Regions from separate parts of the Methylobacterium sp. E-016 genome, predicted to be linked through region 1. Evidence: predicted binding sites of a transcription regulator. Region 1 holds the regulator's gene; the other holds the start of a gene.
The links. Region 1 encodes PhoB, which activates phosphate uptake and scavenging genes when phosphate is short. Its sites were predicted from a motif close to TGTCATNNANCTGTCAT; they were not measured.

Region 1 (7,424 bases):
TCGCCCTACCCGAACTGGCAGCAGCTCGCCTGGGCCGGCGCGCTCCTGATCACCATGACGATCCTGCTGCTCTCGGTCGTCGCCCGCTTCGTCATCAAGCCGCAGCGCGCCCGCTGATCCGCCGCCGGCATCCACGAGGAACACGACGATGAACGCCGCTCCCGCGATCAACGCCACCCGGTTCGACGGCCGCAACCCGGCCGACGAGCACGCGCCGATCCGCATCAGCGCCCAGGCCCTGAACTTCTACTACGGCCAGTTCCACAGCCTGAAGAACATCAACCTCGACTTCCACGACCGGCAGGTGACCGCGCTGATCGGCCCCTCGGGCTGCGGGAAGTCGACCCTGCTGCGCACCTTCAACCGGATCTACAGCCTGTACCCGGAGCAGCGCGCCGAGGGGCAGGTGCTGCTCGACGGCCAGAACATCCTCGATTCCGGCGTGGACCTGAACGAGCTGCGCTCGCGCATCGGCATGGTGTTCCAGAAGCCGACGCCGTTCCCGATGTCGATCTACGACAACGTCGCCTTCGGCCTGCGGCTCTACGAGAAGCTGCCGAAGTCCGAGCTCGACGGCCGCGTCGAATCGGCCCTGCGCAAGTCCGCGCTGTGGGACGAGGTGAAGGACAAGCTCAAGCAGTCCGGCATGGGCCTCTCCGGCGGCCAGCAGCAGCGCCTGTGCATCGCCCGCACGGTGGCCCAGAGCCCGGAGGTGATCCTGTTCGACGAGCCGACCTCGGCCCTCGACCCGATCTCGACCGGCCGCATCGAGGAGCTGATCGAGCAGCTGCGCAGCGAGTTCACGATCGTCATCGTGACGCACAACATGCAGCAGGCGGCCCGCATCTCGCAGTTCACCGCCTTCATGTATCTCGGCGAGGTCATCGAGGTCGGCCCGACCAACCGCATCTTCATGAACCCGACGGTGCGCCAGACCCAGGACTACATCACCGGCCGCTTCGGCTGAGCCGCACCCGGATCGTTCGAGGACCCACGCCCATGCCCGGCCACATCGTCACGTCCTACGACACCGACCTCGAAGACCTGCGCCGCTCGATCTCCGAGATGGGCGGCGTCGCCGAGAAGATGATGACCGAGGCGACCGACGCGCTCGTCCGCCGCGACACCCAGCTCGCCCAGGCGGTGATCGTCGCCGACAAGCGCCTCGACACGCTGCAGCGCGAGATCGAGGAGCGCGCGGTGCTGCTCATCGCCCGGCGCCAGCCGATGGCGATCGACCTGCGCGAGACGATTTCGGCGATCCGCGTCTCGGGCGACCTCGAGCGCATCGGCGACCTCGCCAAGAACATCGCCAAGCGCGTCGTCGCGATCAGCGACCAGGCCCAGGCCCAGAAGATCGTGCTCGGCGTGCAGCACATGAGCGACCTCGTCCAGGAGCAGCTTAAGGACGTGCTCGACGCCTATGCCAGCCGCGACGTCAACGCGGCCCACAACGTGTGGGAGCGGGACGGCGAGATCGACGCGCTGTACAACTCGCTGTTCCGCGAGCTGCTGACCTACATGATGGAAGACCCGCGCAACATCTCGTTCTGCACGCATCTGCTGTTCTGCGCCAAGAACGTCGAGCGCATCGGCGACCACACCACCAACATCGCCGAGACGATCCACTACCTGTCCACCGGCGAGAACCTCGCGGGCGACCGCCCGAAGAACGACGCCTCGAACTACGCGACGGTGGCACCGGGCGCCTGAGGGCTGCCGTCTCTTCCCTCCTCCTGTGCGGGGGAGGGTGGGCCTCGCGTGAGCGGGGGTCGGGAGAGGGGAGCGACCGCTCCGGATACGGCGCTCCCCTCTCCCGACCCGCTTCAGGGGGGAGGGAGGTCCGTGGCGATGGATGAGAAAGTCGGGCGGTCCGCCCGGGAGTGCCCTGCATGCGTACGCGGATCCTGATCGTCGAGGACGAGGAGGCGCTGACCACCCTCCTGCGCTACAACCTCGAAGCCGAGGGCTTCGAGGTCGATTCCGCCGCCCGCGGCGACGAGGCCGAGCTGCGCCTGCAGGAGCAGGTGCCCGACCTGATCCTGCTGGACTGGATGCTGCCGGGGCTCTCCGGAATCGAGCTGTGCCGCCGGGTGCGGGCGCGGCGCGAGACGGTGTCCCTGCCGGTCATCATGCTCACCGCCCGCGGCGAGGAGGGCGACCGCATCCGCGGCCTCGGGACGGGGGCCGACGACTACATCGTCAAGCCGTTCTCCGTGCCGGAACTGCTGGCGCGAGTCCGCGCGCTGCTGCGGCGCGCCAAGCCCAGCCACGTCGCGAACCTGCTGGAAGCCGGCGACATCGAGCTCGACCGCGACAGCCATCGCCTGCGCCGGGCCGGCGGCGAGATCCACCTCGGGCCGACCGAGTTCAAGCTGCTCGAGTTCCTGATGCAGAGCCCCGGCCGGGTCTATTCCCGCGAGCAGCTCCTCGACGGCGTATGGGGCCACGACGTCTACATCGACGAGCGCACCGTCGACGTGCATGTCGGCCGCCTGCGCAAGGCCCTGAACCGCGCCGGCGAGACCGACCCGATCCGCACCGTCCGCGGCTCGGGGTACGCCTTCGACGAGACGTTCTCGGGCGAGGATTGAGTTCGGCTTTCGGTGGACGGCTCAAGCGACCGCAACGATCCGCGACCTGCCGTGGGTCCCTTCTCCCATGGGGAGAAGGACAGGATGAGGGGCGTGAGTCATTCGGGTCGGTCACGACCCTCACCCCAACCCTCTCCCCATGGGAGAGGGAGCCGTCGCGCACACTGAAGTGATGTCAGTCCTACGAAAATTATATTTTTACCAAGCTTCAGGGGACCTTCGTCCCCCCGCCGTCGAGCCCCGCGCTGCGGCCCGTCGCCTTCACGGCGTCCAGCGCGCTCAGCATCGTCCCCTCGGTGAGGATCTGCGGCAGCACCGTCGGCTCTCCGGCACCCGCATAGAGCAGGTAGAGCGGCACGCCGCTCCGGCCGTGGCGCTCGAGCAGGCGGGTGATCTCCGGGTTCTGGTTGGTCCAGTCGCCCTTGAGATACGTGACGTCGCGCGCGCGCATCGCCGCGCCGACCGCCGCCGTCCCGAGCGAGGTGCGCTCGTTGACCTGGCAGGTGATGCACCACGCCGCCGTCATGTCGACGAAGACCGGCCGGCCGCTCGCCAGCAGCGCGTCGAGGCGGGCCTGCGTGAACGGCTCGATCCCCTCGGCCCGGGCCTGGGCCCCCGGTGCGACGCGGTCGTGGTCGAGGGTGAGGGCGAGCCCCGCCACGCCGGCGACGGCGAGCACCGCGAGGCCGCGGGCGAGCTGCGCCCGGACCGGTCGCGCGTCGCGGCCGAGCTCCCACGCCCAGGCGGCGAAGCCCATCAGCACCAGCCCGATCAGCGCCGCGAGCAGGCCCTGCGGCCCGACCTGCTGCGCCAGCACCCAGACCAGCCAGGCGACCGTGGCGTAGATCGGGAAGGCGAGGGCCTGCTTCAGCACGTCCATCCACGCGCCGGGCCGGGGCAGGGCGCGCAGCGCCGGCGGCCACAGGGTGAGCGCCAGGAAGGGCAGGGCGAGGCCGAGGCCGAGGCTCGCGAACACGACGAGGCCGGCAACGGTCGACTGTGTCAGCGCGAAGCCCACGGCCGAGCCCATGAACGGGGCGGTGCACGGCGTCGCCACGACCGTCGCGAGCACGCCGGTGAAGAACGAGCCCTGGAGCCCGGCCCGCCGGGTCAGCCCGTCGCCGAGCCCGGACAGCCGCCCGCCGAGGTGAAGCATGCCCGACAGGCTCAGGCCCATGGCGAAGAGCAGGTAGGCCAGCGCCGCCACCACGGTCGGCGATTGCAGCTGGAAGCCCCAGCCGATCCCGGCGCCGCCCGCCTTCAGGGCGATCAGCAGCGCGGCCAGCGCCAGGAAGGCCGCCAGCACCCCCGCGGTGTAGGCGAGCCCGTGCAGCCGGACCCGCGCCGGCGCCTCGCCGGAATGCCTCACCAGGCTCAGCACCTTGATCGACAGCACCGGGAAGACGCAGGGCATCAGGTTGAGGATCAGGCCGCCGAGCAGCGCGAGGCCGGCCGCGGTCCACAGGGTCAGCGCCTCGGCCGGGTCGGTGCGCGCCACCGCCGGCGCCGCGATCGGCATCGCGCCGCCGCCGGCGAGCGGCGCCTCCTCGCCGAGCGCGAAGGCCTCCCGAACGAGGCCCCCGCCGGTGTCCTCGTCGATCGCCAGCACGCCGGGCAGCGATTCGGGCGCGGGGTCGGCGGGCGTCGCGCGGGTCAGCGTCAGGTGGAGGCCCGAAGCGTCGACGGTGAAGGGCTGCGGCGCGGCGTTGTCGATCGCCGTCTCGGAATAGGGGAAGAACGCCACCGCGCGGACCGTGTCCGAGGCGAGGCCCGGAGCCTCGAGGTCGAGGGCGAGCCGGTCGCCCTGGCTCGACAGCCGCACCGGCCACGGCGCGCGCTTGGGCAGGGCGGCACGGGCGCGGGCGAACAGGTCGACGTTGCCGGGATCGGCCGTGGCCTCGCGCGCGACCGGCAGCGTCAGGGCGAGATCCGCCGAGCCGGGAATGCACTCCGTCTCGCATACGAGATAGGTGAGCTTGCCCGCCAGCGTCACCGGCGCGGCCGGGTCGAGGCTCGGCGGCGGGGTGACCCGCACGAGCAGGATCGCCTCCCCCTCGTAGCCGAAGTTCATCAGCGTCGCGATCGGGATGCGGTGCGGCGCCGGCCACTGGATCGCCGAGGCCGAGAAGCCCGCCGGCAGGGTCCAGGTCACCTCCGGCGGCAGGCCGGAATCGCCGGGATTGCGCCAGTAGACGTGCCAGCCCGGCTTCATCGCCATGCGGATGGCGACGGTGAACGGCGTGGCCCCCGCCACCGCCGCGGGCTCCGCCGCGAGGCTCGCCCGCACGAGGTCGGCCGGCGGCTTGAAGCCCTGGGCCGCGACCGGCCACGCGAGCAGGGACAGGAGGAGGGCGGCTGCGCGGATCATGCGGTCCTTATCGCGCGACCGACGACGACGGTTTCACGCCGCCATTCTCATAGGCCCGAACCGGCGGAGGGTAAAATCGCGGGCGTGCGACAGGTTGGAACGGAGGCGCCGCCGGATCGCGCATTCGAAGCGCGACGCGGCTCCCCCACTCGGGAGAGGGGACCCGCGTCAGGCTGGATGTTCTCGCGGATGCGCGGTTCGATCGTTCGAACTCTTTAGGACCCGCTGCTCAACGCCGCCGTCGCCCGCTCCAGCCAGGCCCGCGTCTCCGGGTCGAGGTCCGCGGACAACACGTCGCGGACGCGGGCGTGGTAGGCGTCGACCCAGGCGCGCGCGTCCGGGCTCAGCATCTCCGGCACGATCAGGCGGCGATCGTAGGGGACGAGCGTCAGGGTCTCGAAGCCGAGCACCGGGCGCTCGCCGCCGGGCACCGTGCGGGGCTCGACGAGGACGAGGTTCTCGATGCGGATGCCGTAGGCGCCCGCTCGGTAATAGCCCGGCTCGTTGGAGAGGATCATGCCCGGCTCGAGCGCCACCGTCCCGGTCTTGGCGATGCGCTGCGGGCCTTCGTGCACCGACAGGAAGGCGCCGACGCCGTGGCCGGTGCCGTGGTCGAAGTCGAGGCCGGCCTCCCAGAGCGGCAGGCGCGCCAGGGTGTCGATCTGCGCGCCGGTGGTGCCCTTGGGGAAGACCGCGCGGCCGATGGCGACGTGGCCGCGCAGCACGCGGGTGTAACGATCGCGCATCTCCGCGCTCGGCGCGCCCACCGCCACCGTGCGGGTGATGTCGGTGGTGCCGTCGGGGTATTGCGCGCCGGAATCGATCAGGAACAGCTCGCCCGGCGCCGCCCTCCGGTCCGTGGTGCGCGTCACCCGATAATGCACGATCGCCCCGTTCGGCCCGGAGCCGGAGATCGTGGGGAACGAGACGTCGCGCAGATCCCCGCCGGCCGCGCGAAAATCCTCCAGCACCTCCACCGCGGCGATCTCGCTCGGCGCGTCCTGCCCGTCGAGCCAGGCGAGGAAGCGCACCACGCTCGCCCCGTCGCGCCGGTGCGCGGCGCGGGCGCCGGCGATCTCGGCCTGGTTCTTCACCGCCTTCATCGCGGTGATCGGGTCCGGGCCGACGTCGGCGGTGCCGCCCACCGCCGCGACGCGTTCCTTCAGCGCGACCGCGCCCGTCGCCGCATCGAGGCGCACGCGCTTGCCCGCGAGCTCGCCGAGCGCCGGCTCGAACGCGTCGCGCCCGTCGATGTCGGCGATCGGTCCGAGCGCGTCGCGCGCCTCCGCCGTCACGTCGCCGGAGGCGAGGAAGAGCCGCGGCCGGCCCTCGCGCGGCAGGACGGCGTAGCCGAGCGCGAGCGGCGTGTGGCCGACGTCGGCCCCGCGCAGGTTGAACGCCCAGGCGAGGTTGTGCGGATCGGAGATTACCAGCGCATCGCACTGGCCGGTCTCGAGCTCGGCGCGGATGCGCGCGATCTTCTCGCTCGCGGCCTCTCCGGCGAAATCCAGCGGATGGGCGGCGACGCGTCCGGCCGGAGGCTTCGGTCGCCCGGCCCAGACCGCGTCCACCGGGTTCTCGGAGAGCGCCTTCACCTCCGCGCCGGCCTTGGCGGCCGCGCGTTCCAGGCGGGCGACGCCATCGGGCGTGTGCAGCCAGGGATCGTAGCCGAGCACCGCGCCGCGCCGCAGCGTCCGGGCGATCCAGGCCTCGGCGGTGCTCTCGGCGAGCGGCACGATCGCGACCACGCCGGGATCGACCTGTTCCGGCGCCTGCAGGGTGTAGCGTCCGTCGACGAACAGCGCCGCGGCATCCGCCAGGATCACGGCGGTGCCGGCCGAGCCGGTGAACCCGGTCAGCCAGGCGAGACGCTCGGCATTGGCCGGGACGTATTCGGACTGGTGCTCGTCGGCCCGCGGCACGACGAAGCCGTCGACGCCGGCTTCCCGAAGGGCGGCACGAAGGGCGGCGACGCGCTCTGCCGCCTTGCGGTGGCTCGAATCGTCGAAGGTCTGGAAGCGGGTGCGGCTCATCCGGCCAAGGTATCGCCGGCGCGGGTCGGCGGGCAACCGACCTCAGCGGGTATCGATGCGATCTCAGCCGCCATCCATCGGCGGGTCGGGAGCGCGATCGCCGGGTGTGCCGTCGTAGCCTTCGAGCCAGGCTCTGCGCGCATCGGACCCGACCGGGTAGGGACATGCATCCTTCGGGCGGCCGTGGCTGCGGGCGCGGGCGCCTTCGGTGATCGGATCGGCGGGCGGTTTCGCGGGCGTGTCGGTCATGCCGGGAAAATGCGGGCGCCCGCGTTCGGTTCAGCGATGCGGAAAACCGCCGCGCGCGCCACGGGCGAGCGGCCGCGGCGCCGCCCCGCCGCGGCGGAGCACCAGGGCGACCCAGCCCTCGATCGTGCCCTTCGAAGCGAGATGGAAACCGCGGTGGCGGTAGGCCGAGAGCACGCCGGC
Region 2 (7,424 bases), on a different contig from region 1:
ACCAGAAGCAAGGTCGTCGCCACACGCCCCTCGGCTTCGGCGATCGGGACGAAATCGACGTTGTTGCGGGTCAGCATCTGCGCCGCGGCCTTGGGCGCCATCACCATCTCGGGCAGGTGCTCGGGCTGGAACTGCTTGCGCTGGAGCATCGAGGTGCCGTGCTCGCGGTGGAAGGCGTGGAAGTCGGCGCAGAGGTCGCGAAGCCGCACGCCGCGGTAGCGGTTCGGCCGCCGCCGCACGAACTCCGGCATCGCGTCCTCCAGGAGCACGTTGTCGTCGTGCAGGCGCTTGAAGGCGACGAGGCCCGAGATCAGCGTGCCGGCCTTCGAGGATTCGACGCCGGGGGTCAGCAGGAAGAGCAGCGAGTTCAGGTCGTTCTTCTCGGCGACGATGCGGTTCTCGCGCAGGTACTGCGCGACGATCGGGGCCGGAACGCCGTGGGCGGCGTATTCCCCGGTCGCCCGGTCGAAGCCCGGCGTCAGCACCGTCAGCTTGTTCGGGTCGGTCATCGCGTAGCCGGGCGAGGTCTCGGGCCCGACATGGGTGAAGCCGTGCCAGCGCGCGCCGGGGCGCAGCTCCCAGTGCTTCGGGTCCGAGGCGAGCACGTCCGTCGTCAGGCTCTCCCACGGCACGTTCACGCCGTCCGGGCCGGGGGTCACGTCGGGCACGAAGGCGTCGAAGAACCAGCGCCGGTTCGGATCGCCCTCCTTCTCCTCGAACTCGCGGCGGATGGCGCGGACCTTCTTGCGCCACTCGATCCCGAGACGGATCGTGTCGTCCCACAGGATCATGCCCGAGCGGCCCTTCATCATCTGCGCCCCGACGTCGAGCGAGGCGAAGATCGGGTAGAACGGCGAGGTCGAGGCGTGGACGAGGAAGCTTTCGTTGAGGCGGCGGTGCTCGACGCGCCGGGTCTGGCCGCGGATGTGCCCGTCCTTGGTGTGGATCTGCGAGGCTTGGCTGAAGCTCGCGAGCTGCTTGTGGGTCGATTGCGTGGCGATGATGCCCGGCGAGGTCTCGTCGAGCCCCTTCAGGCCCATGGCGAAGCGGCCGACGAAGAGCGGGTGGAACTTCATGAAGCCGGCCCAGGCCTCGTCGAACAGGATGTAGTCGCACAGGTGCCCGATCCGCTCGACGACGCCCTGCGCGTCGAGGATCGTGCCGTCGTAGGTGCACTGCTCGATCACCGCGACGCGGAACGGACGCTCGCGGCGCCACGCCTCCTTGTCCTCGACCAGCGGGTTGCGGCGGATCTTCTCGCGGATCGCGGTCTCGTCCAGGGCCTCGTGGTAGATCGGCCCGATCAGCCCGTAGGCGTTGCGGTCGGTCTCGAGGAAGATCGGGATGCCGCCGGCGAGCATCAGGGCGCCGTGATGGGCGGCCTTGTGGTTGTTGCGGTCGAACAGGACGAGGTCGCCCTCCGCGACCAGAGATCCGAGCACCACCTTGTTCGAGGCCGAGGTGCCGTTGAGGACGAAGTAGGTCTTCTCCGCCCCGAAGATCTGCGCCGCCTCCTTCTGCGCCTTCAGCGCCGGCCCCTCGTGGGTCAGGAGGTCGCCGAGGTCGAGGACCGAGTTGTCGAGGTCGTCGCGGAAGATCGCCTCGCCGAGATGCTCGACGAAGATCCGCCCGATCGGCGAGCGGTTGTAGAAGATGCCGCCGTTGTGGCCGGGGCAGGTCCAGAGCTGGTTGCCCTTCTCGGCGTAGTCGACGAGAGCGCCGAAGAACGGCGTCTTCAGGGTCTCGGCATACTGGGTCACGCGGGAGACGAGGCCGCGGGCGATGAATTCCGGCGTCTCCTCCGCCAGGAAGATGTAGCCGTCGATGAAGTCGAGCAGCTCGACCGGGATGTCCTCAAGCCGCTTGCGGCGCACGAGGATGACGATCGGCATCTCGAGGCCGCGCCGCCGCATCATGTCGATCAGCGAGGCCGCCTTGCCGTCGAGGCCGCGCTTGCCCCAGTCGACCACCATGCAGCCGATCGCCGCGTCGGTCTGCACGGCGATCGCCGCGTCCTCGACGCGCCGCGCCCGGATCACCTCGAAGCCGCGCCCCTCGACCGCGGTGACGATCTGCGCGACGCGGACGCCTTCCAGATCGTCCGGATCGAAGGCCGGCGCGCACATCAGCACGGTGAAGCGGCGGTGAAAGTCCATGGAAAGCCTCTGGCCTGACGGGTCGGCGCCTGCCTGCGACGCCATCATGACGGTTGGATGACGGTGCGGGCGAACGGCGCGGGATCTGGCCGGGGCGGCGGCCGACCTTCGGTCCGCTCGGGTAATACGATCGGCCCGCCATGGCCATGACGACGATGCCTCGGGCCACCCGCTCGACCGCTCCGCGCATCGGCCGCGTCGCGCTCCGCCTCGCTTTCGCCCCAGCGCCTGCGGACAAGGTGGCCCGCGCTTAACGGATCCTTCACCACAGCGCCGCGAGCGTCCCAAACGCATGAAGCCGACAGCCGCGATCCTTCGTCCTGCCCTGGCCGCCGCATGGCTGGCCTTCGCCGTCGCGCCCGCAGCGGCCCACCCGCACGTCTGGGTGACCGCGAAGGCCGAGATCGGGTACGCGGGCGGCAAGGTGGTCGCGGTGCGCCACGTCTGGACCTTCGACGCCGCCTACACCGCCTTCGTCACCCAGGGGCTCGACGCGAACAAGGACGGCAAGCTGACGCCGGACGAGCTTCAGACCCTCGCCGCCGAGAACACCGGGAATCTCGCCGAGTTCGGTTACTTCACCAAGCTGAAGGTCGGCGGCAAGGAGCAGGCCTTCGCCGACCCGGTCGAGCCGCGGATGGCGATGGAGGGCGACACGCTCACCCTGAGCTTCCGCCTGCCGCTGAAGACGCCGCCCGCGCAGGGGCGCGGCGTGCTCGCGCTCGAGGTCTACGACCCGACCTACTTCGTGTCTTTCGGCCTGTCCGAGGCGCCGGATGCAGCGACGCTTGTCGGCGCACCGAGCGGCTGCGCGGCGACGGTGACGCGGCCGAAGACCCCCGAGCCCAAGACGGCGGAGGCCGGCGCCCCCGGGATGAGCGAGGCGTTCTTCGAGGCGCTGACGGCCGCTTCCGGCTACGGGGTGCAGTTCGCGAACCGGATCCTCGTTGCATGTCCGTAGGCGCCACGCTCGCCGTCCAGCCCGCAAGCCGCGGGCCGCTGCGGCTGATGCTGGTCGCCGCCGCCGTCGCGGTCGCGGCCCTGATCCTCGCCGGCCTGGTCTGGCTCGCGGCGCCCGGTCTCTCCGCGCCGCCGCCGCGCTCGCCCTTCGGCATCGGCTTCCGCGAGGCCGCGCCGTCGGCGACCGGGCTCGGCGGCTGGCTCCTGGCGATCCAGTCGAGCTTTTCGCGCAGCCTTCAGGCCGCGCTCGCCGCGATCAAGGGCGGCGGCGACTGGATGCCGCTGGTCACGCTCGGCTTCGCCTACGGCATCTTCCACGCCGCCGGCCCCGGGCACGGCAAGGCCGTGATCGCCGGCTATCTGTTCGCCGGCGAGCGGGCCTTGCGCCGCGGCTTCGGCTTGAGCTTCGCCGCCGCGATCCTGCAGGCGCTGGTGGCGATCGCGATCGTCGGGACCGGCCGCCTCGTGCTCGGCGCCACCGCCGCCGGAATGACGCGGGCCGGCAACACCATCGAGATCGTCAGCTTCGCCCTCGTCGCCGCGATCGGGCTGGCGGTGACGTGGCGCAAGGCCGGGCGCCTCGCCGACCTCGGCGCGCCCGCCGCCTGCGGGCCCGAATGCGGCCATGCCCGCCTCGCCGACGCGCGGGCGCTCGAAACGCTCGACACCTGGCGGGAGCGCGCCGGCGTGATCGCCGCCGCCGGTTCGCGACCATGCGCCGGAGCGGTGCTGATCCTGGTCTTCGCCGCCGCGCAGAACATGCTGGCTGCGGGCGTCCTCGCGGTCTTCGCCATGGCGCTCGGCACGGCGCTCACCACCAGCGCGCTGGCGAGCCTCGCGGTCTTCGCCAAGGGCGCCGCCCTGCGGATCGCCGGCGGTCGCGGACGCGCGGGCGTCGTGGCGATCGGCGCGCTCGAGCTGCTGGCCGGCGCCTTCGTGCTGGTGCTGGGGCTGGCGATGCTGTCGGGCCTCGCGCTCGACATCGGCGGCTGATCGCCCCTCGCCAACGGCACGCCGCCATGCCACGCTCCGGTCCGGGCAGGGAGCCCGGCACGCGAGGCGCCGCATGGCAGGGTTCGACCACATCCTGAACTGGCGGCTGCTCTCGGGCTCGCACCCGTTTCCGGGACCCGACGGCGGCACCTGCATCAACGAGGCGGCCCTCGTCGCCGCGGGGCTGCCCTACCGCGCGATCCGGTCGAGCGACGAATGCCCGCCCTGCTTCTCGCGCCCGCTCGCGGCCTACGCCCTCGGCCTCAACGACGCGATGCCGGACGGCGAGCGCCACCGCCTGATGGCCTTCGTCCTGCGCCTGTCCGGCTCCGCCGACACGCCGGCGGTCGAGGCGGAGCGGACGGCCTTTCTGGCCCTCGAAAGTATCCGCAGCCTTCTCCCGCCGCTGCTCGAGCGGGCCGGATTCGCCGACCTCGCCACCCGCTGCGCCGACGCGGCGGATCTCGACGAGGCGCTGGCGGCCGCGCGTTCGGCCGCCTGGGCGGGCGGAGCGCGGGCGCAGGCCGCATCGGGTCAGCGCGCCTGGGTCTCCGGAGCGTTGGCGGCCGCGGTCTCCCGCACCGCAAGCGCGGCGATCCGCGCAGCGGAGGATCCGCGCTACGCGGCCGAGATCGCCGAGGGGGCGGCGCCGTTCGCCCCGTGCACGTGGGCGCGGGCGGCCGTGATCCTCGACGGCGCGCTGCGGATCGGGCGGCAGGCGCCCGACATCGACCTGTTCGCCGCGCGTGACCGCCTCGACGCCGCCCGATCGGCCGCGCACGCCTGAGCCGCGATCACGCGTTCGCGTCAGGCGGCGGCGGAAGCCGCGTCGAGATCGAGCTCGACGGTCTCGCAGTTGTCGAGCCAGACGCCGGTGAGGTGGAAGAAGAACGTGCCGTGGCCGACCACTGCGATCGTCCGCTCGGGCCGCGCGCGCAGCCATTCCCGAAACCCGGCGACGCGCTGGTCGAACAGGTGCCGCGGCTCGACCGGATGACCGCCGACGTCGGACCCCTCCTCGGCGTGCCACCACACCTCGGGCAGGTGCCCCACGTCGAGATGCGGGAACTCCGCCGCGATCTCGGAGGCGACCCGGCCGACGTCGCAGCTGCTCTCCTGGCACTCCCGATGCAGCACCTCGACGAGGAGCTTCGGCTTGGCCGGATGGTCGGCGAAGACCAGCGCGGTCGTCTCGATCGCGCGGGTCAGCGGCGAGACCACCACGAGGTCGAACGGGATCTCGGAGAGCGCCGGCTGCGCCGCGCGCGCCTGCTCCCGGCCGCGCGGCGTCAGGCGGGCGTCGCGATGGTCGGGATCGCGGCCGGTCGCGCGGTGGGCGGCGTTGAAGGTCGATTCGCCGTGGCGGAGGCAGACGATGCGGGTCGGGCCGTTCATGCGGGTCATGGTCTCGTCGGTTCGTGTCGGGGTCAGGCGAAGCGGCCGCCGCGCTGGATCACCTCGATCTTGTAGCCGTCGGGGTCCGTGGCGAAGAAGAACCGCGCCAGCTCGGTGTCGCCGTGCTTGAGCGTCTTCATGTCCGTCGCCCGAAGCCCCTCGCGGGTGAAGCGGGCGTGTTCGGTGGCGAGATCCGCGACGGTGACGGCGACGTGGCCGTAGCCGTCGCCGAGGTCGTAGGCCTCGGTCCGGTCCTTGTTGACCGTCAGCTCGATCTCGAAGGGCGAGTCCGGCGCCCGCATGTACACCAGGGTGAAATCGGGAAAGTCGAAGCGGTCGGAGATGGCGAGCCCAAAGGCCGCCTCGTAGTAGGCGACCGAGCGCGCCTCGTCGCGGACGCGGAACATCGCATGGACGAGCTTGGCCATTCTTCCTCACAGGTTGGACCGAGGGAGTGAAGCCGATATCTGGCGCGAAGAACCGATCCGAAAAGGCCGGGAGCCCTGCGCCGAACCGCCGGCAGCCCCGCGCCGATGGCCACGGAGGCCCGTTCGAAGCCGATGCCGAGGCTATCAGCAACCCTGTCGACCGATCGAGGCACCCTCATGCCTGAGCCCATCCTGCTCGCCACCAGCCAATCGCCCGCCGAGGAAGCGATCTGGCGCGACGCGCTCGCCCGCGCGATGCCGGGCGAGCGCATCGTGACGGCTGCCGACGAGTTCGATCGCTCGACGGTCGCGATCGCGATCGTCGCCAACCCGGTTCCGGGAGCGCTGGCCGGACTGCCGGCGCTCGCTTGGGTGCACAGCCTGTGGGCCGGCGTCGAGCGCCTGCTGCAGGACGCGACGCTGCCGCCGGTCCCCGTCGTCCGTCTCGTCGATCCGACGCTGGCGCGAACGATGGCCGAGACCGTCGCGGCCTGCGTGCTCGCGCTGCACCGCGATCTCCCGCTCTACGCCGCGCAGCAACGCCGCCGCGAATGGCGCCAGCACCCAGCCCGCGCGGCCGGCGCGTGCCCGGTCGTGATCCTCGGGATGGGCGAGATGGGGCGGGCCTCGGCCGAGCTGCTGCTCGGGCTCGGCTTTCCCGTGCGCGGCTGGAGCCGATCGGGCACCGCGATTCCGGGGTTGATTGCGCATTCCGGCCGCGACGGCCTCGGCACGGCGCTGGACGGCGCGGCCTACCTCGTCAACCTGCTGCCCCTCACCGCCGAGACCCGCGGCATCCTCGATCGCGACTGCTTCGCCCGGCTGGCGCCGGGTGCCGGCGTGATCAACTTCGGCCGCGGCGCCCACCTCGTCGAGGCCGACCTGTGGCCGGCGCTCGATGACGGACGGGTCGGGCACGCGGTGCTCGACGTGTTCGCGCAGGAGCCGCTGCCCCGCGACCACCCGGCCTGGGACCACCCGAACGTCACGGTCCTGCCCCACGTCGCGGCGCCGACCGACGAAGCCTCGGCGGCCGCGATCGTCGCCGGGGCCGTGGCGGCCTTCCGCAGCACCGGACGGGTGCCGGCGGGCGTGGACAGAGCCCGCGGGTACTGATCGCCGTCGCCGCAAGCTGTCGCGTGGTTTCGCGGACGCAACGTCTTGCGTCCTCGAGATGCCGCACACCGAAACGCGCATCGGAAACACGCCGTTACAAATTTGCCGCCGCCCCCCATCTTCGATTGTCGCGCGTCTCGGGCCATAAGGAGCCGCGAAGTCCCGTCGGGACGCGACGTAAGACGACCGCCGATGAACGCGCCCGCCAGTCCGCATATCCTGATCGTCGAGGACGACCGCGAGATCGCGAACCTGGTCGCGCGCTACCTCCGCGGCAACGCCTGCCGCGTCACCCTGGCCGGCGACGGCGCGGAGATGGACCGGGCGCTGGCCGACGGCCGGGTCGACCTCATCGTCCTCGACCTGATGCTGCCGG

Region 2: MKK68_RS22405 (Orn/Lys/Arg decarboxylase N-terminal domain-containing protein) is a predicted target of PhoB. The motif match lies at 2,203-2,219, and genes of this name have one in related genera.

The regions. Positions count from the first base shown of each region.
Region 1 covers NZ_JAKSYF010000193.1:40,371-47,794, forward strand. Annotated here, with positions in the region: gene pstA (phosphate ABC transporter permease PstA) at 1-117, shown strand, start outside; gene pstB (phosphate ABC transporter ATP-binding protein PstB) at 149-967, shown strand; gene phoU (phosphate signaling complex protein PhoU) at 1,000-1,713, shown strand; gene phoB (phosphate regulon transcriptional regulator PhoB) at 1,893-2,594, shown strand; gene MKK68_RS27175 (protein-disulfide reductase DsbD family protein) at 2,803-4,962, opposite strand; gene MKK68_RS27180 (aminopeptidase P family protein) at 5,178-6,995, opposite strand; gene MKK68_RS27185 (Rmf/CrpP family protein) at 7,059-7,244, opposite strand; gene MKK68_RS27190 (50S ribosomal protein L11 methyltransferase) at 7,275-7,424, opposite strand, start outside.
Region 2 covers NZ_JAKSYF010000151.1:94,295-101,718, forward strand. Annotated here, with positions in the region: gene MKK68_RS22405 (Orn/Lys/Arg decarboxylase N-terminal domain-containing protein) at 1-2,156, opposite strand, end outside; gene MKK68_RS22410 (DUF1007 family protein) at 2,449-3,117, shown strand; gene MKK68_RS22415 (nickel/cobalt transporter) at 3,108-4,109, shown strand; gene MKK68_RS22420 (hypothetical protein) at 4,183-4,896, shown strand; gene MKK68_RS22425 (histidine phosphatase family protein) at 4,917-5,513, opposite strand; gene MKK68_RS22430 (VOC family protein) at 5,537-5,932, opposite strand; gene MKK68_RS22435 (2-hydroxyacid dehydrogenase) at 6,110-7,048, shown strand; gene MKK68_RS22440 (response regulator) at 7,241-7,424, shown strand, end outside.